4 regions of the Paenibacillus donghaensis genome follow, and region 1 is predicted to be linked to each of the others. Evidence: riboswitches for the same ligand, from Rfam matches in the RefSeq annotation. Region 1 holds a riboswitch; each other region holds the start of a gene.
What was found. A riboswitch is a leader RNA that binds a small molecule or an ion and turns the genes downstream of it on or off. The one in region 1 is predicted to bind cyclic di-AMP.

Region 1 (6,137 bases):
CAGCCATGGTGACAACGTTCATGATATTCCTCCCCTTCTCTTGCTAGCAAGATAAATGAAGAAAGGAACGCCAATGATCGCGATCAAAGCGCCGAGCGGTGTCTCATAAGGGGCATTAATCATTCTTGCGCCAATATCGGCGAGAATGATCAGCAGACTGCCCAGTACGGCGGAGCAAGGAATGATCCAGCGGTAATCCACCCCTACCAGATAACGAGTGATATGCGGAATAATCAGTCCGACAAAAGCAACCGGCCCTACCGCTGCTACAGCAGTTCCGGCAAGAACAGTGACCACAATCATACCGCCAAGCTGTACCAGCCTTGTGCGCTGCCCCAAGCCTGCGGCCACATCTCTGCCCAGACTGAGCAGGGTAATGGAACGGGACAACATCAGAGCGGCCAGCAAGGCTGCTCCCACAACAGGACCCATGATCTTCAGCTGTGTCCAATTGGCGCCGCCAATACCTCCGGCCAGCCAGAAGGCGATGTCCTGTGAGAGATGAAACAAGATCGCTACGCCCTGGCTGAGCGCCAGCAGCAAGGAACTTACAGCCGCTCCGGCGAGCGTGAGCCGCAGCGGCGTCAGCCCATTATAGGACATGGACCCGATGCCGAATACAATTAACGACGCGACTGCGGCCCCCAGGAAGCAATACAGCATAAGATACGTAAACGGCAGTCCGGGAGCAAAGGCAAACACCAAGGCCAAGGCTACCCCTGCCCCGGCGTTTAGTCCGAGCAGGCCGGAGTCTGCGAGCGGGTTGCGGGTCATGCCTTGCATGATCGCCCCCGCTACAGCAAAGCAGGCACCAACCAATGCTCCGGCCAGCGCGCGCGGAATTCTTAAAGTCCGGATCACCTGGTGCTGCATCGCCTCGGGATTGAAGTGGAATACCGCTTCCCATACGGTAGCCAGCTTAATATCGGCAGCTCCCACCGAGACGGAAGCCGCCAGGCCAAATGCTATGGCAGCAAGCCCCAGAATGAGAATAGTGAGGGCCGCTGCCGGGCGTGCCTGCAAGGGTTTGTCCATTGCAGGTTGTGTTGTGGTGTCTGTGTAATCCGGTGCTGGGACCATGTTCGTCTCCTTATTCATAAGCAACCAATCCTTAGATTCTTCAGATGATAACAAGTATCATTCTCATTATCGCAAATAATCTCTTGATGTACAATCCGGTTCAGGGAATAATCCGCTAAAAAAAGGTGCAGGTCTTCATATCCACCAGGGATACTGGACCTGCACACATTACAGTGTTCTTATTTCACCAAGCTGGCCAGCGTATCATCAATGATCTTAGAGCCTGCATTGGCTCCACTGTAGAGCCAGCTGGTCTTCGAGCTGAACTCATGCACATGGCCGGCCTTGACGGCAGGGATCGCCTTCCAGATGTCACTGTTCGTGATCTCGGCACCTTCGGTCTTGTCGCTGTTCACCAGAATGATATGGTCCGCTGTCAGTTCAGACAGCTTCTCCAGCGATATCGCGTTCCAGTTCGTTCTGGTCTCTTCCGGAATATCTGTCACCAGATTAGGCATAGTCACGCCAAGGTCGTTGTAGAGGACAGCCCCGCTGCTGCGTGTGGCATCTACAATGAAGAAGCTCTTCGATGCCAGCCATAATACGGCTACAGAGTCATCGCCAATGGAGGCTTGTAGCTTCTCCTTGGCATCGGCAGCCTTCTCGTCGTATGTCTTGAGCGCTTGCTCAGCCTCGGCTGTCTTGTTCAGCAGCTCGCCAATCTTAAGCAGTTGCTTACGCCAGTCATTGTTCAGCTCATCTCCAAGCACATAGGTAGGGGCAATCTTGCTTAATTGATCATAGAGGCCGTTCTGCACCTGGGCTTCCGATTGGATCAGAATGAAATCCGGAGTGAAGCTGGTAACTGCCTCCAGCGGAAGATCGTAGCTGATAGCAGGAATATCCTTAAGCTCTGTGGATAAATAATCCTGAACACCCTTAGTAATGGACCATTGTGCGACCGGGGTCACGTCAAGCGTTACCAGATAATCCTCCAGATAAGAGCCCAACACCCGCTGCGGGTTAGCCGGGATGGTCACTTCATGCCCCATCGCATCAGTTACTGTCCGAGGCTCAGCGGCTGGAGCTTCCGTAGCTGCTGGAGCTTCTGTCGCTGCTGCGGCCGTTGGAGCCGTTGTAGCCCCCGCATTAGCTGCATTCCCGGCGTTGTTATTCCCGCAAGCGGATAAGAACAGCATGGCTGTCAACAGCGCTGTAATCGCTACCTTAGTGCTGGCCGATCCCTTTTTATTAATCAAAAACATTAAGTACCCCTCCTATTTATTTACATCCATGGTCAGTCAAAGGTTGGTTGTCCTCCGCTTCACTTTCTTAAATGATATTGATTCTCATTATCTATGTCAACATAAAAATTAATAAATTTGCATAAAACAAAATTTCATCTTTCATCTATGGCTGCATATTTCCCTTCATAAGAAGAGAAAAAGGCGGTGCTCCCTACTTCAGGAGACCGCCTTAACGCCAATCAGGAACGATTTATTTGAAATATAAGAATTTATATGTTTCACGCTATAAATTGTCCTTCTATTTCTCGCTGAAACGCCCCGTCCTTCAAAAGGACGGCGTAGCCGTTTCTACTTGTGTAAATGATAAGGCACGGTTGCGACCACAATGTCCTTCTGGTTCATCAGATAGGAGCGGATAAACAAGCTGGTCTGATTATGCAGCACTGCCTGCCACCAGTGTTTGGTGATAAACTGCGGGATCAGAATCGTAATGTGGTCGGTGGTCGCTGTCTTCCATTCCACGGTGTCGATGAACTTCACCAGCGGGCGCAGAATACTGCGGTACCGTGAACGAAGCACAATCAGCCGGACGCCGGGGTTCCACTCCTCCCACTTCTGCTCCATTTTGCAGATCTCTTCCTCATCAAAGCCTACATAGACTGCAACTACATTCTCCGTCAGCGATTTGGCGTAACTGATGGAATGAAGCACCGCACGGGTCACACCCGCAACAGGAACTACTACCGTACTGCCCTTAATCATCGGCTTATCGGTAGCTGGACAGATCCGCAGCTCATCTGCCGTATTCATATAGTGGCTGTGGATGCGGTAGAACACGAACATGACAGCGGGCAGGAAGATGAAGGCCACCCAGACACTGGAGAACTTGGTGATAATAAAGATAAGTGTAATCGTCAAGGTCGTCAGCATGCCGATTGTGTTCACGACGAATTTTTGCTGCCAGCCTTTCGGCTTCTTTTTGTACCAATGGACCATCATCCCCAGCTGTGACAATGTGAAGGGAATGAACACTCCAACCGCGTACAAGGGAATCAGCCCTTCAGTATTTCCGTGAAAAGCGGCCACCAGCAGCGCAGACAACACACCGAGGAAAATAATCCCGTTAGAGAAGCCCAGCCGGTCCCCGCGCACCATGAAGGCATGCGGCATATATTTATCCTTCGCAAACATAAAGGCCAGCAGCGGAAACGCCGAGTAGGCTGTATTGGCCGCCAGGAACAGGATTACCGCAGTAATCGCTTGAATGAAGAAATACAAAGCACCACGCCCGAAGGTGGATTCGGTAATCTGTGAGATCACGGTAGACTTCTCATTCGGCATGATACCGTACCAGTAAGCCAGCAAGGTGATCCCGGTGAACATCAGCCCCAGAATGGCTCCCATAATCATCAGCGTTTTGGCGGCATTTTTCTCCGCAGGTGCTTTGAAGTTGGGGATCGCATTGGACATCGCCTCCACACCCGTAAGCGCCGAACAGCCGGAGCTGAACGCCTTCAAGAGCAGGAACAGACTGACGTTGGACACCGCAGCCCCAATCTCGGGCACGTCGGCATGGGCACCACCGGTCAAATATTTAAACACACCGGAGATAATCAATACAAAGATGGACACAACAAACAAATATACAGGAATAGCAATGAAAGAGGCCGATTCGGTAACACCGCGCAGGTTCATGATCGTCAGCAGCAGGATAACCGTCACTGCGATCAGCACCGTATGGTTATGCAGGCTTGGAAAAGCCGAGGTGATCGCATCCGTCCCCGCCGAAGCACTTACCGCAACCGTCAGAATATAGTCCACCAATAGCGAGCCTCCGGCCAGCAGGCCTGTGGGAATCCCCAGATTGTTTTTGGCGACAATGTAGGCGCCCCCGCCCTGCGGATAGGCGAAGATCGTCTGCCGGTAGGAGAAGATCAGGATAGCCAGCAGGCCCAATACGGCTATAGCAATGGGCAACGAGTACCAGATAGCTGTGAAGCCTGCCGCTACCAGCACAATCAGAATTTGTTCCGTACCATACGCCACTGACGAGAGTGCGTCTGAGGACAGAACAGCCAGAGCTTTAACCTTGGATAACTTTTCATGATCGAGTTCGTTCGACTTCATCGGACGCCCGATCAATAGTCGCTTTACCTTGCTTACCATTGTAGAAACAGTTCCTCTCTTGGTGAGTTGAAACGGTGTTACCGCGCGCACTTTTCATTGGTGGATTTCATAAATTCAGGCACAAAAATAAGCCTACGGAAATGATCCGCATGCTTACGGCATGGTCATTATCCCACCTTTGCTTACGAGGTTAGCTGGCGGATTCGGGCTGTGGTAGCCCTACGGTCCGGTCCTCTAGACCTTTGCGATTCACCCCTTTGGCCCTTGTGGCCAAGTGTGGTTCCCCCGTTTTCCCTTGCGGAAAATTCAGCGCATATTCAACTTCTCACAAGGTCTAATATTAGTCTACAACCCGCCTTCCGTAAAGCGGAGAAATAAATGAAAAAAGAATGAAAAAAGTACCAAAAGGAGCAAATAGATCATCCTGTAGGTTACTCTCTTTCATTCTCTTTCATTATCTTTCATTAGCCCTTCGGCCCGTGTTTTTCTAGGGAAACGACTGCAATTTTAACTAAAAATATTCGCTTAATCATTCATCAATTGTTCAGAATTATCATCCGTTTCCACGTGATCGCTCTTGCGTCCCATCAACAGCAAAATCGTGATCAGAGTGAAGGCGATCAGGGCCAGCAGCGGAATGGTTACAAATCCCCACAGATTCAGATAATCCTGGTTGCAGGGAACACCGATGGTGCAGGGAAGCACCTCACTGAGGGCAGGGATTTTCTGCTCTGCATAATGATACAGTGAGATACTGCCGCCAATAATACTCAGCGGCAGCACGTAAGGGATAATCCGCTTGTCCCCCCGGTATGTAGCGATGCCCAGCAGAAACAATTGCGGATACATAAAGATCCGCTGGAACCAGCACAGCTTGCAGGGCTCGTATTTCAGCACCTCACTGAGGTACAGGCTGCCGGCTACAGCAACCAGCGAGACGAACCAGGCCAGATAGAGCGCATTGCGGCGGCAGAAGGAACTGAAGCTCTTCACTTCGTTCCCGCCTTCTCCAGGGCGGCATCAATCTGGGCTGACAGCGCGGCTGCATCAAACGCCTTATCGCTCTTCACTCCGTTGATAAATAATGTTGGGGTAGAGGAAACTTTTTTGTCTTTGGCCAGCTCAATATCTCTGTCCAGTTCATCCACGTAGGTATGCTCATCAATGTCTTTGCGCAGCAGCTCCAGATCAATTCCCAGATCCAGCTGCTTGGCAAGCTCAACCAGATAATCCGCAGTAGCCCACTCCACATCCTCTGCTCCCTGATTGGCATAGAGGGCGTCATAATACTTCCAGAAGGCTTCGTTGTCCTGATGATAGACAGACAAGGCTGCCAAGGAGGCTGTTGTCGAATCGGTAGCAATGAAGGCCATGTTCACGAAATGGAAGGATGCCTTGCCTTGATCAATATAATCCTGGACAAGCTGAGGTTTAATCAGACCGGCAAATTGGGAACAGGCCGGACATTTGTAATCGCCGAACTCGACAATCTTGACCGGCGCATCCGCACTGCCGAGCCGCGGCATCTCATCATAATTGAAGCTGGTTACCTTGTCCCTAGAGGTAAGCATGAAGAGGGCTACAAAGAGTATGACTACAACGGCCACTGAACCGATAATGAGCAGCCTCGTTTTTTGCTTAGCCTGCTCCTGCTGGGCTCGGCGGATCTCCTGTTTGCTCTTTTGAGGAGCCTGGACTTGTGGTTTTTTTGTTTTGCTCAAGGATGGTTCCTTTCTGTCCTTA
Region 2 (6,137 bases), 130 kb from region 1:
GGATAAGAAAAGATGCAATGGCAGTCAACGCTACAACAATGATCATCGAATAAGAAACCAGTCCTGCCTTAACAATTGCATCCCCGATAACCAACCCCCCAACAATCCCAATAGTCTGACCTACACGGTTGGGCAGACGAAGTCCTGCTTCCCGCAACAGTTCGAATATAAGTTCAAGCAGCATCGCTTCAATCAGCGGAGGAAAAGGGACCCGGGTCAATAAACCTTGAATCGAAAAGAACAATTGCAAGGGAAGGACATTGGAGTGGAAAGAAACAGTGGCAATGTAGAGCGCTGGCAACTGAAATGCTGTTACAAAGCCGATCAGACGGATAAACCGGACAAAAGAAGCGATCATCCATCGATTGTTATAGTCATCCGGTGTCTGATAAAAGCTGAAGAAGCTCGCCGGCAAAATCAAAGCTGTAGGGTCCCCATCCAGCAGTAGGGCGACATATCCGTCCAGTAAATAGGATGAGGTATGGTCCGGACGCTCCGTATTGATTAGTTGTGGAAATATGGAGAAGGAGTTATCCTCCGTCAATTCCTGAATAAAGCCAGTGGTGATTACCCAATCGAGCGAAATCTTCTTTATTCTTGATTCTACAATCTTTATCAATTCAGGTTTGGCGATATTCTCCATATATACCATGCCTACCTGTTTGGGGGCGAATTTTCCAAGTGTGAAGTAGCGGACAATAAGGTTTGGGGATGCTATTTGTTTCCGAATCAGGTATAAGTTAACCTTCATCTGTTCAATAAAACCGTTATGAGGTCCCCGAATAACCCCTTCATTCTCAGGTTCGCTAATGCTTCGTTCGTATTTGGCAGGAGTGAAGAGGACATAAAATTCAGACGTTCCTTCTAAAAAATAAAGACAGCTTCCTTCAAGAAGCCCCTGAATACCTTGGTTTAGTTCTGTTTCCAAACTGAAACTAAGTGTTGTGAACAGCTCAGGAAGGTCTTTGTCCTGATTACGGCTAAAAGGAACAATCACATTTCGTTCAATCAAATCTGTATCAGTGAGAGACTCCAGATAAATGACCATTCCTTCCTTTCCGTGAAAGGATAAGCATCTTTTTTTGAGGTCACTTGTATAGAACAGTGCGGCTTCGATGTAATCGGAATTTTGATCTACAGAAGGAAATGAGGTCTGAGTTTGGTTAGTCATTATAAGGCGCTCACCTTTCGATTAGTTTTGCTGTTAACGTTCCCGAATGATTTGCAGAATATTCCTGACGGGAACTTTAATGTGTGATAGAAATGAGATAAGAGTTCTGAAGCGGAGCGAAAATGAGCAAATCATCGACCGCTTAAGAACAAAACCAAAGAATGCGCCTTCATTCGTGAAGAGGGGGCATTTTGGGCTTCTTTTGCCATCCGCAACGTTTTACATTAAATGGCCACAGGCGTAAGATTCAATCAATAACCGAATGTAATATAACTGTTCTCAAATGGCTGAATTCCGATAGTGGGAACGGGGGAACCAATGGTGATTGCGGCTTTCGCTCTGATGCTGCCGCTCACTTGGGGTGAATCCTTGCTGCGTGCTGAGAAGCCGATCTGGCAAGGTAGGGCAATCTCGCTGCCCGAATCCGTCAGCTAACCCCGTAAGCCTCGAAGAGAGAGGATGAGCGCCATGATCGATTAACCGACCACGGAGAGCCCTGACGCTTCTGTGGTCTTTTTGCTGCGCATGCAGAAAGAAAAGTTGGTCTGTATGAAGGACTAGAAATCTCATAACAACGAAAATCAGAGACATTAGGCACTATCTAAAATGCTTTAAAGGGGGGATTGTTATCGTTACTGTATTTATCGTGTGTTTCTGGGTTGGATTAATGCTTCTCCTCAGCGGCGGATTTCATGGGCATGGCCTGGCGGGTCATCTGCATGTGGGAGGTGGCGATGCTGGTGGTCCGGGCTTTGTGCCCATACTCCCTCTAATGGTGTTTGTCGCGGTCTGGGGTGGCACTGGTTATGTGCTTACCCGGTTCAGCGGTATGAATATGCTTGCAGTGGTGCTGATCTGCACCGTGGTTGCCTTGCTTCTGGGTTGTCTGATGTATGTGGTGCTGGCCCGGGTGATGACTCGGTATGATAGTAGCATGAATAAAATGGATTATGAGCAGGCGGGACAACTCGGGTACATCAGCATTTCTGCAATGGATGGAGCTGTTGGAGAAATGAAATATGTGCTGCATGGAACGATGCGTTCCATTGGAGTGCGGGCAGAAACCGGCCAGCAGCTCGTGAGGGGCGACAGGGTGATTATTCTAAAGGTGGATAAAGGAATGGCGGCAGTAACCCTCTTCGAGAGGAAAATCGACCAATTATAAATAACGGGGAGTGTCGAACCGAATGGTTATTCTTTATTTAATCTCGGCAATTGTTGTTGTTATCCTGCTGGCTTTGTTCAGTATTGTGAACGCTTATAAAAAGGTTCCGCCCAATCAGGCGATGATTGTGTACGGCCTCGGCGGAAAAAGAGTGGTTCAGGGCGGCGGGACGTTCGTCATCCCCGGCTTCCAGAACAATAAGACCATCTCCATGATGCTGATGAGCTTCGATGTCATCCCTGCGCAGGCGATGTTCTCCCGGCAGGGCATCAAGCTCAACCTAGAGGCGGTAGCTCAGATTAAGATTAAAAGCGATCCTACCGCTATTCTGACTGCCAGTGAGCAGTTTATCGACAGGCCGGAAGAAGACCGCGAGACGATTATCCTGCATTCGGTGGAAGGCCATTTGCGCGGCTTGATCGGACAATTAACAGTGGAATCCATTCTAAAGACACCTGACGAAATCAACAGCAAGATGCGGGAGACCTGCTCGGAAGACCTCGACAAGATGGGGCTTGAGGTGGTCAGCTTCACCATTAAGAAAATTACTGATGACAAAAGGTATATCGACAATATGGGGGTTCCGGAAATTGAGCGCATCCGACGCGATGCCAGCATCGCCAAGGCGGAAGCGGAACGCGACATTCAGATCAAACAAGCCGAGGCAGAGAAAGAATCCTCCATTGCCAAAGCCAATGCGCATCAGGCCACCATTGAAGCGGGAACCGCTGCTCGGGCCAAGGAATCTCTGTTCGAGAAGGATTTGAACATTAAGCAGGCGGACTTCAAGCTGGAGACTGAAGTGAAAAAAGCACAAGCGGATCTTGCGTACGAATTGCAGCAGAACAAAATCAAGCAGTCGCTGGTTACCGAACAGGTCAAGATCACGCAGATGGAAGCGGAGGCCAACCGGACCGTCCGGGAAATCGAAGTTGAGCTGAGACAGAAGGAGTTGGAGGCAACGGTGATCAAGCCTGCTGAGGCGGAGAACCAGGCTACGATCATGAGAGCGGAAGCAGCCAAGCAGCGGCAAATTCTTGAGGCGGAAGCAGAGGCGGCCACAATTACCAATCGGGGGCTAGCAATAGCGGAAGCAGAACTGGCGAAGGGGAAAGCCAACGCGGAAATTGTTCAACTGGCCGGTGCGGCGGAAGCGGGGGCACTGGAGAAGAAAGCTGAAGCGTACAAACAGTTCACGCAAGCCGCACTTATAGTGGAATTCTTGAAGGTTCTGCCAGAGCTGGCTGACAAAATCGCTTCCCCGCTGGCCAAGGTCGATAAGATTACAGTGATATCCCAGGATGGAGCTTCATCCGGCGTGAACAAAATTACCGGCGATATCGCCAAAATCATGGCCCAAGTTCCTGAATTGGCACAGACGCTTACCGGTATGAACGTGACAGAGGCTCTCAGCGGACTGCTCGGCCGGGATAAAGAGCAATAATTCTATAGCTTCGTAAACTTAGTATAGAAGGGATCTGAATATCAAATAGCTGATCCCTTATAAGAACTAAAGAGAAGCTGGATTTTGAATTTCTTGCATAAGCACCGCTCTATTATGGAAAACTTCTGTAGTGCGAATAAACAGCATGATTCCATTTTTGGAGACTTATTTTGATTTCCTAGGAGGTTAACATTATGACAAATCAGGATCCGCAGGAGCTTCTTAAGCGTAAACACGAGCTGGATGAGCAAAAAAGGCAGTTCACAAATTTTTCCCGAAGTGTTTGCGGCCATGGTGAGTTAGAAGCAGGCCAGGAATTCAGTAATGACCGTCTGCCTGACGATCAAAACCGTATGAAATCTGTTGAGAATAAACGTGATTGAACTTAAGAAAGCTATAAAAATAAGCCGATCCTTTACTGGATCGGCTTATTTTGTACCCCTGAGAGGGGGCTTGTTTTATAATGGTGAACTCGAATCTTCTATAAATACAACCAATGCTCCCCAAAGGAATTCAGAAAAAAATTGCTGTAGCCCTCCCACATTTTAATTTATTACAAAATTCATTTAAGGGAGTACATTTTCTTATTTGCTCCGGTAGGTATAATGAAGGACAGGACATGAGAGCTCCTTAATACAGCCGGAGGGATGAGAGAAATGAAAGCGGTTTTAGACAGTAAACGAAACCATATCGGAATAAAAAGAAGAAACACTTTTTGGCTCAGGATAAAAAGAGATGCCATCCTGTACGCCCTTTTGCTGCTGCCTCTGTCGTATATTGCCATTTTTAAATATGCTCCCATCTATGGATTGATTATGGCATTCCAGGATTACAACATTTTTGAAGGAATAAGGGGTAGCGAGTGGGTTGGACTGGATGTGTTCCGGTTTATTTTCCAGCAGGACAGCTTCTATCGTGCACTGAAGAATACGCTGGTCCTGAATGTTCTGGATTTGATCGCGGGATTCCCGGCGCCTATTCTGCTGGCGATTCTGCTCAATGAAGTGAGACAGGCAAAATTCAAGAAATTGACCCAGACCGTGCTTTATCTGCCTCACTTTATGTCCTGGGTTATTATTGGGGGTATCGTATACCTGATGTTCTCCAATAGCGGTATGGTCAATAATTTCATGGCTAGCCTTGGTTTAGAGAAAATCGAGTTTCTGTCGCAGAAAACACCTTGGTTGATCACTTATATCTCCGTTGGCGTATGGCAGAATGTCGGATGGGGGACCATCATTTATCTGGCAGCCATTACCGGAATCAATAAGGAATTGTATGAGGCCTCCGATATGGACGGCTGTACCAGGCTTCGTAAAATGTGGCATATTACACTGCCCAGCATTAAGCCAACCATCAATATTTTGCTGATTCTCCAAATTGGCAGGATGGTTTCCATCGGGTTCGATCGTCCCTTCGTGATGGGGAATTCACTGGTTAGCGAATACTCCGATGTTATCAGTACCTTCGTGTACAGAGTTGGTATTAGTTCGGGAGATTTCTCCCAGGCAACAGCGGTAGGATTGTTCCAATCCGTGGTTGGCCTGACCCTGCTGGTTTCCGCTAACTATATCGCGAAGAAATTAGGTGAGGATGGGATATGGTGAGGATGGCGAACACTATGCGCAAAAAGAAAAAAATGAGTGTAGCGGATATTGCGATAATTGCATTTATTGTGGCCTTGTCCTTCACATGTATTGTTCCGTTCCTGTACATGATAGCGCTTTCCTTCAGCTCTAACGAAGCGATTGTTTCCCAAAAAGTAGGACTGTGGCCGGTAGGCTTCACAACAGAAACGTACAAAACCATCTTGAGCGATGTGGATATGCTTTATACGCTTGGATACAGTATTGTGCTTACGATTTTCTACACCATCGTATGTATGTTCCTGACCATTTGCGCAGCGTATCCGTTAACGAAGAAGCGGCTGTGGGGAAGAAACTTTATTTTGTCAGCCTTGGTCTTCACCATGTATTTCAGCGGCGGTTTGATTCCCTCCTATATTCTGGTTAAAAACCTGGGGATGATGAATACGGTGTGGAGTTTGGTTCTGCCGGGCGCCATGAGCGTGTTTAACTTGATTATCCTGAAGACCTTCTTCACTTCTCTTCCGGAGAGTCTGGAGGAATCGGCTGCTATTGACGGATGTTCGGATCTAGGTGTTCTCATCAAGATTGTGCTTCCCCTCTCGTTGCCTTCGATTGCCACATTAAGCCTCTTCTATTCGGTGGACAGATGGAACGGATTCCAGGATGCACTGTTCTACATTACGAAAAAGGAACTGTATCCTATGCAGTTGAAGCTGTACCAGATCATTTCGGCCAATCAGCAGCTGGATAGCCAACAAGGAGGAGAAG
Region 3 (6,137 bases), 3.9 Mb from region 1:
GATTGGACCTGCCGGATCATTCTGGAGAACACGGAGATTACGGAGATCCTGCGTGATGTAGAAGCCGATTTCCCGCGCAAGGTGGCTTCGGTGATCTCCAAAACCTATGAACATGAAATAGTGGTTAATCTGGTATCAGGGCCGCTGGATGCGGACCGAATGGATTATCTGCTGCGCGATGCACATTATACAGGTGTCAATTATGGAACGATTGATATCGACCGTATTCTGAGAATGCTGCGTCCCTACAATGGGCGTGTGGTGGTAAAAGAATCCGGTATGCATGCCATCGAGGACTATCTGATGTCACGGTACCAAATGTATTGGCAGGTGTATTTTCATCCGGTGACCCGCAGCTCGGAAATTATTCTGCGCCAGATCTTCCGCCGGGCTAAGGAGCTGCAGCAGAAAGGTTACGCTTTCCGTTTCATGATTGAACCGCTTGCAGACCTGTTCTGCTCAGAATTGAGTGTAGAACAATATCTGATGCTTGATGAAGCACTGGTGCAGACCGCTTTTATGCAGTGGACACTGGAGGGAGACGAGCTGCTGAGCGATTTGTGCAGCAGGTTTATTCATCGTAAACTGTATAAATATGTAGAGATGGAGAATCTTGACCCTGACATGATTGAAGCCATCCGCAGCAGCTTTAAGCTGGCTGGATTAAATGCAGAATATGACCTGGAAATTGATTATCCGACAGATTTACCTTATGATGTCTTCCGTCCGGGAGAGGGTTTCGACAGCAAGCAGATTCTGCTGCTTGACCGGCATGAACGACTGAGGGAAATTTCGGAGGTTTCGGATATCGTACGGTCAATCAGCGGGATTCACCGGGGAAGATATCATTTGTATTTCCCGCAGGATAAGGTAAAGAAAGCCCTTACCAGATTGCCCGATTCCATTGCCGAAATCTTCGCAAAATAATCCAAAAATATATAGAATTCATCATGAAAATCAAGTGAGGAGAGGAAAAATATGTTTCTTTTTGATACCCATACCCATCTGGATGCTCCACAATTCGACGAGGACCGGGAGGAAGTGATTGCCCGGGCGACAGAAGCCGGAGTCAGCAAAATGATCAACATTGGATTTAACCGTGAAACCATACCTTCCACGATGAAGCTTGCGGAAACGTATGAACATATTTATGCAGCCGTTGGCTGGCACCCGCAGGATGCGGTTACGATGAAGGATGGTGACCTTGAATGGATTGCCTCGCTCTGCAAGCATGAGAAGGTGGTAGCGATTGGAGAGATCGGTCTGGACTATTACTGGGACACTTCCCCGAAAGAAGTGCAACACGAAGTATTTCGTAAACAAATTGGTCTGGCCCGCGAGCTGGGAATGCCGATCTGTATTCATGACAGAGATGCGCATGAGGATGTCGTAAGAATTCTCCGTGAGGAAAAAGCAAATGAGGTTGGCGGCGTCATGCACTCCTTCTCCGGCAGTTGGGAGACTGCGAAAATGTGCTTGGATCTGGGGTTCCATCTCTCCTTCGGAGGGCCGATTACGTTTAAGAACGCAAGAGTGCCTAAAGAGGTGCTTGCGAAGACTCCACTGGACCGCCTATTGATCGAAACCGACTCCCCATATCTGACTCCGCATCCCTTCCGAGGCAAACGAAATGAGAGTGCTTATGTGAAATTGGTCGCAGAGGCTGCGGCGGAAATTAAAGGGATGAAATGGGAGGAATTGGCCCAAATTACCTATGCGAACGCACTGGAACGATTTGGAATTGTCTGAAATCAGGAGAAAAATAGCTGAAAAATGGAGTATAGACGATATATTAATGTTTTTTAACAATAAAACACCTGAATATTACAATATTTTAACCTTAAATCTGCTTAAACGTGCTTGAATCGTGCTTTACAATATGTATCAAAACAGGATATCATCTTTTCAGTGCAGTGAACTGTTGTTACTGTGACAGCCACTGATCATGAATCGTCTCGCTGAGTCTCCGTCAGGAGAACGGGGGAACCAATAATGCGCTGCCGCATGTCCGTACATCGAGTACAGCACGTACTGCCGCAGGCACTATTTGATTTCTTCACGTGGTCTTTGGGGTGAATTTAAGGGCAACCGCCGTGAGCGGGTGACCCAAGATAGGGCGTCTCTCTTTCGTCCGAACCCGACAGCTAACCCCGTAAGCGCAAGTAAGAGAGGAAACCTCGTGCATAAACATTCCGTATTTCGATACACGGAGAAGCCACGAAAGAGTCCTCACAAGAACTCTTTTTAGGCTTTTTTTGTTTTGAATACTGTGAATGAACCCTGCATACTGTTATATAACAGCTGTGGGGGCAACTGTGCCGGGCAGGCGATCCATGAGCAGGAGACGCGGAGGCAATTAAGGCTGCGTATCCTGTGACAATCTCAACTTAGTTTCGTCAAACACGATTCAGTCAACTTGAATATACATTGGACGACGGGGCTATGTAAGGAGGATGGAGAGAATGGGTGTATTCCAACCAGAGGTATCCCATGATTCGCAATCATCCAGCAAGTCTATCGCTTTACGGTGGGAGCAGGTGAATCTTCGCGTACTTTCACTTGCCGGCGCATTCTCAATTCTGATCGCGCTGATTATTCTGCTTTATGTACACGGTCAGAGCACTACGAAACAGATTTCTGTAATTATTGACGGTCATGTACAAACGCTGGAGACGCGTGAATCGCTGCTTAGCGATGTGCTGGCCAAGGAACAAATTTCGCTGCAGCCGCATGATGAAATATCTTTGGGTCTGAGTGATGAAATACAAGATGGCGATCGCGTCATGATTAACCGTGCGCAGCAGCTTAGTGTTGTTGCAGACGGAACGACAAAGGTGCTGCATACCACCGAGGATACCATCGGTAAGGCTATCAGCAAGTTTGGCATAGCCGTTGATGGCGATGACAAGATATTCCCTTCGTTAGAGACTTCAGTTTCCGCCAACATGGAGATTACAATTCTCCGCATCAACAAGCAAACCGTTCAGCGGACAACAAACCTGCCTTTTCGGGTCATCAAGACCGCAGACCCCTCCCTCCCAAAGGGTACAGTAAGAGTCGCACAAGCAGGTAAACCAGGTGTCATGATTCAGCATATTGAGAAGATCTACCAAGATGGAGAACTGGCCTCTATGCGCATGATTGGTAAAGAAGTTCAGACCGTAACCAAAGACAAGGTTATCGCGATCGGAACCAAAAAAATTCCTGTGCCTGTCCTGGCTGCTACAACAGCTACTGCAACCCAAACCCAAACCAAAACCAAAACTTCCACAGCTAAAACCAAGACTGCCAAGGTTTCTGAGAAAAGCAATAATGTGACCAGTAAAGCCGGCGTAGATTTTGAATACAAAAAAGTGATTAAGAATGTCTCGATGACGGCATACTCTTCAGAAGAGCCAGGCATTGGAACACGCACGGCTTCCGGCACACGTGTAACGGAAGGGCGGACTATTGCCGTTGATCCTAGAATAATACCTATCGGCTGGTGGGTGTATATCGAAGGATTGGGATTCCGCCGTGCAGAAGATACAGGCGGTGCCATTAAAGGCCATAAAGTGGATATTTATTATGATTCACTCAGCCAAGCCCGCAACTTTGGTCGCAAATCGCGTACCGTTTACGTTATTGGTCCGGTGAAGCCTGAACTTAACTAAGGCTGGCAGCATCCTTTTGCAAATTTTCGGTTGATAGGCTATAGTGGTGAAAGCAACTATGGACGCCAAATCTCTTATAGAGATCACGGAGCAACCGCTCACCACTTATACATTCTTTAGCCAAAAAGAAGAGGAGCGAATCCTCTTCTTTTTGCGTTTTTGAGAGGAGTTAACCCATTGATCAAGGAATTGATCGTCGTTGAAGGCAAAAGCGACACCATCGCCATTAAGCGGGCGGTAGAGGCAGACACCATTGAGACCGGCGGATCGGCAGTGGACCGGACTGTGATCGCAAAGGTCGCACTGGCTATGGAGCGCCGAGGAGTTATTATCCTGACCGATCCCGATCATGCGGGAGAACGTATCCGCAAGATTGTCTCGTCGAAGGTTCCAGGCTGCAAGCATGCTTTTATCCCGGAGAAGGAGGCTACCCGCAAGGGCGATATCGGGGTTGAGAACGCCTCGCCTGAGGCGATCCGCCATGCCCTGGAGCATGTGCACACCTCTTTTGAAGGGGCACCCGCCCTGATTGGGATTGAGGATCTTATGGCAGCAGGGATGCTTGTACACGCCCGTGCGGCTGAGAGAAGAATGGCGCTCGGCAATCTGCTGGGCATTGGATATTGCAACGGCAAGCAGCTGTACAAACGGCTGGCGATGTTTGGAATTACGCGGGAGGAATTTGCCGGGGCTCTCGCACAAATTGATCAGGGAGGCATTACCTCATGAGTGGCAATGGAGAAATATCAACCCCCAAACGCACGAAGGAAATCATTCAGCGCTACGGCTTCAAGTTCAAGAAGAGCCTGGGCCAGAATTTCCTGATTGACCAGAACATTCTGGATAAAATTGTTGATGCGGCCGGACTGACTGAAGTCTCTGGCGCATTGGAGATTGGCCCCGGGATCGGAGCACTTACCGAACGGCTGGCGATGGCGGCAGGCCATGTAACGGCTGTCGAGATCGACCGGCGGCTGATTCCCATTCTGCGTGATGTTCTCGCGCCGTATCCTCATGTGAAGGTCCGCAACGACGATGTGCTGCAGGTCAACCTGCAGGAGCTGTTCGCCGAGGACTTCGCCACTGTGGACAAGGTCAGTGTGGTTGCCAATCTGCCTTATTACGTCACCACACCGATTCTGATGAAGCTGCTGGAGGAGAAGCTGCCGCTGGAGAACATTGTGGTCATGATCCAGAAGGAAGTTGCAGAGCGTATGGCAGCGTCACCTGGAGGCAAGGAGTATGGCAGCCTCAGTATTGCCGTGCAGTATTACAGCGAACCTGAGTTGGTCTGCATTGTGCCGCGTACGGTATTTATTCCTGAGCCGAATGTGGAGTCTGCGGTTATCCGTCTGAAGGTCAGAGATGTGCCGCCGGTACAGGTTGCCGATGAGAAGCATTTCTTCGAAGTGGTGCAGGCCTGCTTCACGCAGCGCCGCAAGACGATAGCGAACAATCTGAAGGCACGGTACTTCCCGAATGAAGGGCGCGAGCGTCTGGAGCTTCTACTGGCTGAAGCAGGGATAGAACCGGTAAGACGAGGGGAGACACTCAGTCTTCAGGAATACGCCACCTTAAGCGATGTGCTGCTTGCTGCGGGAATCGTCTGATCTAGGAGGTGTCTTCAAACCCGATGATTCGGAGGACAAAGATCTGTGATAATCATCCTGAAGCCTTAGGTTTGAAGAGACGCTCTAAATCGCTCCGGCTATGAACCAATAGAGGCTTTTGCCCATACGATGGGGGTAGAGGTGGTGGTTTGTAATGAATTTAGGAGACTTGGTCGTCCGTAAATCCTATGGCGGCGATTTGACGTTTCGTGTAGAGCAGATCGTGCAGAATGGAGCCGTTATCAAGGGGACAGAGTTCCGACTGCTGGCGGATTCACCGCTGGACGACTTGGTTCAGGTGCCTCCTACCCGGGTAACGGAGCGGGGGCAGCAGGCACAGATCAAAGCAAAGGAATCTTTAACGCAGCTGCAGCGGGACCGTCAGGAGCAGAGCCAGCGCAGCGGCAGCACACTCTCGGCAGCGGCGGGAGATTCCGGGTCATGGGCAGCGCCGCAGGCCTCCAAGGAGGCCTCTTATTTCGAGGTGCCAGGCAAAGTGTTGCATCTGGACGGTGACCCGTCCTATCTGAACAAGAGCCTTAGTCTGTATGAGCAGCTGCGAATTCCGGCGGAAGGACATCATGTCCATGAATCATCGATGGCGGATACCCTATACCGGCTGCTGCCGCGTGTGCGTCCATCCATCGTGGTCATTACCGGTCATGATGGTGTGCTCAAAGGGCCGCATACTTATGATTTATACAGCTTGAACAGCTATAAGAATTCACAGAACTTCATAGCTGCCATCCGGATCGCCCGTGAATATGAACGCAATTTCGATGCGCTCACTATTGTGGCCGGTGCCTGCCAGTCTCACTTTGAAGCGCTGCTGGGAGCGGGCGCTAACTTTGCAAGCTCGCCCGGGCGGATTCTG
Region 4 (6,137 bases), 4.0 Mb from region 1:
ATAAGTGGAGTAGGCGATTCTGGCGGGTTATGTTGCTATTCTTAGTAAGGGAGGGAAATAATTGCTATTAACAGAGGAAGAACTGCGTGAGCAGGTAATCAAGCTTGAAGGCTGGAAGCTGGAAGAGAGTACACTGGTGCGCAAATATATGTTCAGCCAGTTTATGAAGGGCATTGCTTTTGTGGATGAGGTAGCCACGATCTCGGAGGCCTTCGACCATCATCCCTATATCACGATAGATTACAAAGCGGTGATTCTGCGGCTGACATCCCATGAAGCTGGTGGAATTACGGCTCTGGATGTCCGTGAAGCGCATGAATTCAACGAAGCATATGACAAAAGCCGTTAGGCGGCTGCCCAGATAAGCCGGGCACCGTAATAAATAGCAAACACCCGTGCCGATTAGGACAACAACAGGTCCTGGGCACGGGTGTTTTTTGTGCATTGCTAAGATAAGGAACGGGGGTTCGGTTCATTTCTTCTCGGCCAGCCACATGGCGACATTGGCGATTTCCTCGGGAGCCAGCTGCTCCTTGAAGGATGGCATTTGTCCGCGTCCTTTGGTGACTATGCTATAGATTGCCTCGGCATCATGCTCTGCGCCCGCCTGCTGAAGGCTCGGGCCCATTCCGCCCTGCAGCTGGTCGCCGTGGCAGGAGATGCAGGTGGCCTTAACTACCTCCTCAGCGGCTGCGGCGTCCAGCTGTACGGCCGGCATAGCCGGTTTCTGCTCCTCAGCAACCTCTTCCTTGCCGGGCAGAGCAAACATCAGCACAATCGCAAAGGCACAGGCGGCAAAAAACAAACCGCTCATGATCCATTTTTGCATCGTCATCCGTCCTTTCAGGGATGCCGCCTCTTGTAGAGGACGGCAAAGCCGTTTCTTACTTAAGCTGCTGCTTATAGTATAGCTTATGCTAAAGCGTTATCATAGTATTTGTGTCAAAAAAATGAACAGGGTTTATGCTCAATTGTATAGGAGATTGAGGCATTAGCTCTGCCGTTGCGTTGGGTCATAGACCATGCAATAAAACGGCTTCTCTCCGGTCGGAGTCCGCTTTTCATAGGTGTCGGTAATGGTGAATCCGCTCTTGCGGTAGGTCCGGATCGCACGCTGGTTCCAAGTGAGCACCTCCAGGTCAATCTCCCGCTCCGGATACCGTGCTAGAGCCTTCTTTACAATGGCGTTCATAAATGAAGAGCCCAGCCCCTGGCCGCATAACTCCGGGCGCATGCCGATTCCCAGCCGAACCACGCCTTCCATAGGAAAAAGCTGTGCGAATCCGCATAAGTCACCCTGGTCATTAATAACAGATACATATTGTTCTTCACGAAGCTGAGGGTCGCCGAATTCAATGCCAAGCTCCTGCATCTGCTTCCAGGGCATCCAGCCATAGATGTTGTACGGCGGCTGGTAATCCCACTGGCAAATATCCTCACCATGCCCGGACTCCATCGGTACTACATGAAACGTAACGGGGGAAGAGATCATAAGGCAACGAGGCCTCCTTTCGCGTGCGAAATACGATATATCTAAATTATATCCACTATCGGCCTGATGCGACGCAAAAATAACTGAACAAGGCTGAAACTTGACAAATTACAAATTATATTTTATTAAAATGGATTTTTCGGCAGATTTACTGTTTGGCACTCTATGGGAGGGGTAAATAAAAAATATAGACAAAAATAAGCTCCTTCCCGGAGAGTTGTGGCAACAACCTCGGAAAAGAGCTTCTGTAAGAGCTACTTATTATTCAACATTGTCATTGTCTTGAACATCGCTGGCAACATCATGGTAAGCATCTGTACTCATGATACGTTTAGCGCCAACGTAACGGTCAACGTAATAGCTGTCACTCAGTGTGCTGATGGTTACACCGCGTTTGGATGATGCATGTGCGAACTTGTCGTCGCCAACATAAATTCCAACATGGGATACACCTTTGCCGCTTGTATTGAAGAATAGAAGATCGCCTTCTCTCAGGTCACTGCGTGAGATCGCTGTGCCCATCTGGTATTGGGAACCGGATTGGTGAGGAAGATTAATGCCGATCTTGTCAAACACATACATGGTAAATCCAGAGCAATCAAATCCGTTGGTGGAAACTCCGCCGGATACGTATTTCGTTCCAAGAGTGTTGTCGATTACCTTATCCATCTTGGAATCGGCGAAAGCGCTTCCTGCTCCCATAGTGAGAACAATGGAAAAGCTGAGTAATGCGGCTGCTAACTTCTTCTTCAAAAGTGTATACCCCTTCCAAATGCCTACGAGGTTAGCTTAAGGGTTCGGTTGAAGGTCCCCTATGACCCCTCTTAGAATAGGAGGTCAATTCACCCAAAGTTGGTTCCCCCGTTTCCCTGATTGTTAGGGAACTCGGCACATACTGTTTGATTAGGATTAGCTTGTAACCAATACATGACAAAACCTTAGCAAAACATAACTGAATAATTACAAAAATGTTACTAAAACTTCACTGCGATTATTGTAACAAAGAAGCTGGCGCTTGGCAATCACTTATAACATATTAATGCAGAAATATTAGCTGAATTGGAGATTCAGAGCGGCAAAATACTGGGGAGTACGCGGCTTTGTGGTATTTTTACAAATTTTTCTTGAAATAATGGGGAAAAGCTGTTTCGCGACGGATCGATCGGTGTAAAAGGTAGAATAAGGAAAGAAAAAAACCGAACCTGATTACGACAATAATCAAGTCCGGGTGGTTAAGTCTATGATAGGGGTTAAGGTTGTGGGGAAATTTCAATCGTAGGCCACAGCTTGGTACGAGGACGTACTCATAACTCTTTTGGCGCCAACGTAGCGGTTGGCCCAATAGGCTTGACTCAAGGAAGTGATGGTAACACCACGCGATGAGGATGACTGCGCGAACTTGCCATTGCCAACATAAATTCCAACATGAGAAATTCCGTTGCCGAGCGTGTTGAAGAATACCAGATCGCCGGAGCGCAATTTACTTTTCGATACAGTAGTTCCAACATTATATTGTGCTTTCGAGGTGCGCGGCAGGCTGAGGCCCATCTTGGTGAAGACATATTTCGTAAATCCAGAGCAATCGAATCCGGATGTGGTTGTTCCTCCGGTTCTATATGTCGTTCCCAGTGTTTTTGTAATAACGTTGTCCATCTTAGAATCGGCAAAAGCGCTGCCTCCGCCAATCGAGAATGCCATAACAAGCCCTAATGCAGCTGCGACGAATTTTTTCTTAAAGAACTGAATCTTCAAAAGATGTACTCCTTCCAAGGCCTGCGAGGTTAGCTTAAGGGTTCGGTAGAAGATTCCCTATGATCCCTCTGTTACGAGATCAATTCACCCAAAATATGGTTCCCCCACTTCCCGGTGCAGGGAATTTGGCGTGTTATGCACCAGAATAGTGACTTTCAATCGTTGTCAGAACCGACGGTTTGCATGCAATTATGAATAAAACAATTCAAAAGATTACAAAGTTGTTACTAGTAGTACAGGCATCATTGTATCAGAGGATTTAGAGTTTTGCAAATCTTCTAAGCAGATGTGCACAACAAAAAAACCACTGTCCCAAACCTGGAGGCAGTGGTTTTCTATTATGTCCAAATATTGCCTGTATTATTGTGGAAAGCGCTTGCTGTGCCATAGATGATATTGGGCAGCTACTCCCCACATTCGGAACAGGGTGGCAGGAAGCGGGCAGAGCTGGCGGACCAGGAGTGCAGATAGGCCCGGAGCAAAAATACCAGTGAGGCCGCTAATCAGCAGCAGGGCTAATCCGCCAGCCCCCAGTACAAGCGATATTAAGATTGCTGAGAACAGAACTTGAAAGGCAATCAGCAGCGAAGAGAACATTCCGTTTCCAGCCGTACAACCAAACTGCATATAAAGAATGAATAGCCGCACCAGGTAGAGATAAACCAGCCAAGCCAGTATATAGGGGACCACTGTAAGCAGTTTTGAATAATCCATAACTGAGGAGAGCAGCAGCCCGTACACTTTGGGGGCAAGCCACCAGAGCGGAAGCAGTGCCAGCAGCCACTCCACCAGGCTAAGCAGCAGTACAGACAGTCCGTGCAGCTTCATGCCGGGAAAAAAGAACAGACCGCGTTCTCCCTTACTCTCCTGGTGCAGCTCGTAGATTAGCCCTGCCCTGATAAAGGGTGAAGCAAGCAGCCGGAGCAGGGAGAGCGCAAGCAGCATCAGGAGCCACCCGTGTACCGCAGAATCTGAGCTTAAGGCAAATTGGCCTTCAATGTAGAAGAGCAGGCGCCCCAGCGCACTGCCGCCTGCATCGGCGGTAGGGTAATGCTGCATCACAGGGATCACCGCCGACCTTACGAACCGGTACAGAAAATAGCCCCACAGCAGCCGGTAGATAAACAGCAGGATAAGGATATAGGACTGCTCCTTCATGCTGCGCCAGCCACGGGTTAATGAAGTTCTCACCATCATTCACCTCACCAGACCAATGTATTAAGCGCTGTTTCCAGCAGTTTCGTCAAACTTAATGTCCAGCGGGAAAGTGATTTGCGGTCAAGCTCCGCCAGTCTGAAGTTATTCAGGTGCTTGCTCTCCAGCAGAACCGTATGGCCCGGGTCGATCTCCGCCGACAACAGGGGGCTGTTGTGGGAGAGCTGAAAGGTGGTTTCCGTCCCGTTGCCGCTCCAAATCCGCTCGACGGCAGTCCCGTCGGAGAAATTAAACCGAACGGGTACCTTGGCATACTCGCTGCCGTGGTTCGAGACTTGGACCCGGGATTGATAGCTGTGAGAGCTTCCTTCTGCCTGAGAAGAGGACGTAATACTGTCTATGGCGAAATCGGGTGCCCCTCCGCTATAGACATACTGGTCGAAATAGGACTGCCAGGACTGTCCCGTTACCTTCTCCACAGTGCGCTGGAAATCGCTGCTGGAAGGATGGCGGAAGCGGTATTTACGGGTATAGGCAGACAAGATGCTGTCCATTGCAGTGCTGCCCACCTGCTGTTCAATATCCTTCAGCACCAGTTTGCCGCGAAGATACACATTCCGGGCGTAGGCATCTGCATTGCCATATTTCCAGGTCTCCAGATTCAGCGGCAGGGATGGAAAAGCCAGGCTCGCCTGGATAGGAAGATTGGAGGGGACGCCATATTCCTGCTCCATCAACCGCTCCTCGGCGTAGGAAGTGAAGCCTTCATCCAGCCAGGCTTCTTCAAATTCATTGCTGGCCAGCATGCCATAGAAATATTGATGACCAATCTCATGGATAACCGTACGCTCAAGCGAAAGGTCCGGTGACGCCTCGGAGGCTCCAAAGGCTGTGATCAGCGTGGGATATTCCATGCCGCCTGCGCCATTCCCCCCTTTGGGCGGGACAACAATGGATAAGGTGGTATATGGATAGGGCCCGTACCATTTGCTGAAAGAGGCTAAGGCCGCCTTGGCTGCCTGGAAGTACCGTTCCTGCAGATCCTTATGCATCGGGTCCAGGTAGAGCTTGATCCGCACGCCAGGGACCTCCGCCGTAGAGAACGCTTCCTCGGCAACCACAAAGTCGGGAGAAGCAGCCCAGGCGAAATCATGTACATCGTCGGCGTAGAACTGATAAATCCGGCGATCTTGTACCACAGACGACGGCTTGACCGGAAATCCGGTAGCGGCAACCGTATAATTGGAGGGAACAGATACTCTTACGTTAAATATGCCGAAATCACTGTAGAACTCTGAGGTTCCGTGATACTGGTGAAGGTTCCAGCCCTCCTCCTTGGCCCCTCGGGTACCTGCAGGTTCATATACGCTCAGCTTGGGGTACCATTGCCCTGCCATTACAAACGGGCCGGAGGTGCCCATGCGGGCGAATATTTTGGGCAGCTTCACTTCAAACTGAAGCTTAAGTGTGATGCTCTCTCCGCCATGAACGGGCTGTGGGAGATGCACCTTCACCAGCGTCCGGTCGTCCGGATTGCCATCGTCGGGCTGCACATACTGCAGCCGCTGCATCAGTGATATTCCGTCGGCTGTGCGCAGATCGGTCAGATTCATGTTTCCGAAGCCGTTCTCCGGCATCGTATCTCCCCGCAATTCCCCGCCTGATTCTTTCATAAAGGTGGTGTTCTTGGAGGCGAAGGCATTGGGATAGAGGTGAAAATAGAGGTCGCTGACCGGTT

Region 2: linked by a shared signal. The riboswitch ahead of B9T62_RS13105 (NfeD family membrane protein) and the one ahead of B9T62_RS13715 (APC family permease) in region 1 are both predicted to bind cyclic di-AMP.
Region 3: linked by a shared signal. The riboswitch ahead of B9T62_RS32150 (resuscitation-promoting factor) and the one ahead of B9T62_RS13715 (APC family permease) in region 1 are both predicted to bind cyclic di-AMP.
Region 4: linked by a shared signal. The riboswitch ahead of B9T62_RS32500 (C40 family peptidase) and the one ahead of B9T62_RS13715 (APC family permease) in region 1 are both predicted to bind cyclic di-AMP.

Annotation. Positions count from the first base shown of each region.
Region 1 is NZ_CP021780.1:3,182,862-3,188,998, forward strand. It holds gene B9T62_RS13700 (FecCD family ABC transporter permease) at 1-22, opposite strand, end outside; gene B9T62_RS13705 (FecCD family ABC transporter permease) at 19-1,080, opposite strand; gene B9T62_RS13710 (iron-hydroxamate ABC transporter substrate-binding protein) at 1,260-2,285, opposite strand; gene B9T62_RS13715 (APC family permease) at 2,616-4,433, opposite strand; cyclic di-AMP (ydaO/yuaA leader) riboswitch at 4,559-4,716, opposite strand; gene B9T62_RS13720 (disulfide oxidoreductase) at 4,920-5,387, opposite strand; gene B9T62_RS13725 (DsbA family protein) at 5,384-6,115, opposite strand.
Region 2 is NZ_CP021780.1:3,048,796-3,054,932, forward strand. It holds gene B9T62_RS13100 (spore germination protein) at 1-1,171, opposite strand, end outside; cyclic di-AMP (ydaO/yuaA leader) riboswitch at 1,447-1,632, shown strand; gene B9T62_RS13105 (NfeD family membrane protein) at 1,800-2,336, shown strand; gene B9T62_RS13110 (flotillin family protein) at 2,359-3,780, shown strand; gene B9T62_RS13115 (hypothetical protein) at 3,975-4,163, shown strand; gene B9T62_RS13120 (ABC transporter permease) at 4,437-5,387, shown strand; gene B9T62_RS13125 (carbohydrate ABC transporter permease) at 5,402-6,137, shown strand, end outside.
Region 3 is NZ_CP021780.1:7,089,536-7,095,672, forward strand. It holds gene B9T62_RS32140 (HD domain-containing protein) at 1-927, shown strand, start outside; gene B9T62_RS32145 (TatD family hydrolase) at 979-1,749, shown strand; cyclic di-AMP (ydaO/yuaA leader) riboswitch at 1,947-2,174, shown strand; gene B9T62_RS32150 (resuscitation-promoting factor) at 2,463-3,653, shown strand; gene rnmV (ribonuclease M5) at 3,831-4,382, shown strand; gene rsmA (16S rRNA (adenine(1518)-N(6)/adenine(1519)-N(6))-dimethyltransferase RsmA) at 4,379-5,263, shown strand; gene yabG (sporulation peptidase YabG) at 5,418-6,137, shown strand, end outside.
Region 4 is NZ_CP021780.1:7,162,324-7,168,460, forward strand. It holds gene B9T62_RS32485 (4a-hydroxytetrahydrobiopterin dehydratase) at 62-349, shown strand; gene B9T62_RS32490 (c-type cytochrome) at 473-829, opposite strand; gene B9T62_RS32495 (GNAT family N-acetyltransferase) at 992-1,492, opposite strand; gene B9T62_RS32500 (C40 family peptidase) at 1,754-2,245, opposite strand; cyclic di-AMP (ydaO/yuaA leader) riboswitch at 2,251-2,393, opposite strand; gene B9T62_RS32505 (C40 family peptidase) at 2,762-3,190, opposite strand; cyclic di-AMP (ydaO/yuaA leader) riboswitch at 3,248-3,385, opposite strand; gene B9T62_RS32510 (hypothetical protein) at 3,605-4,441, opposite strand; gene B9T62_RS32515 (M1 family metallopeptidase) at 4,447-6,137, opposite strand, start outside.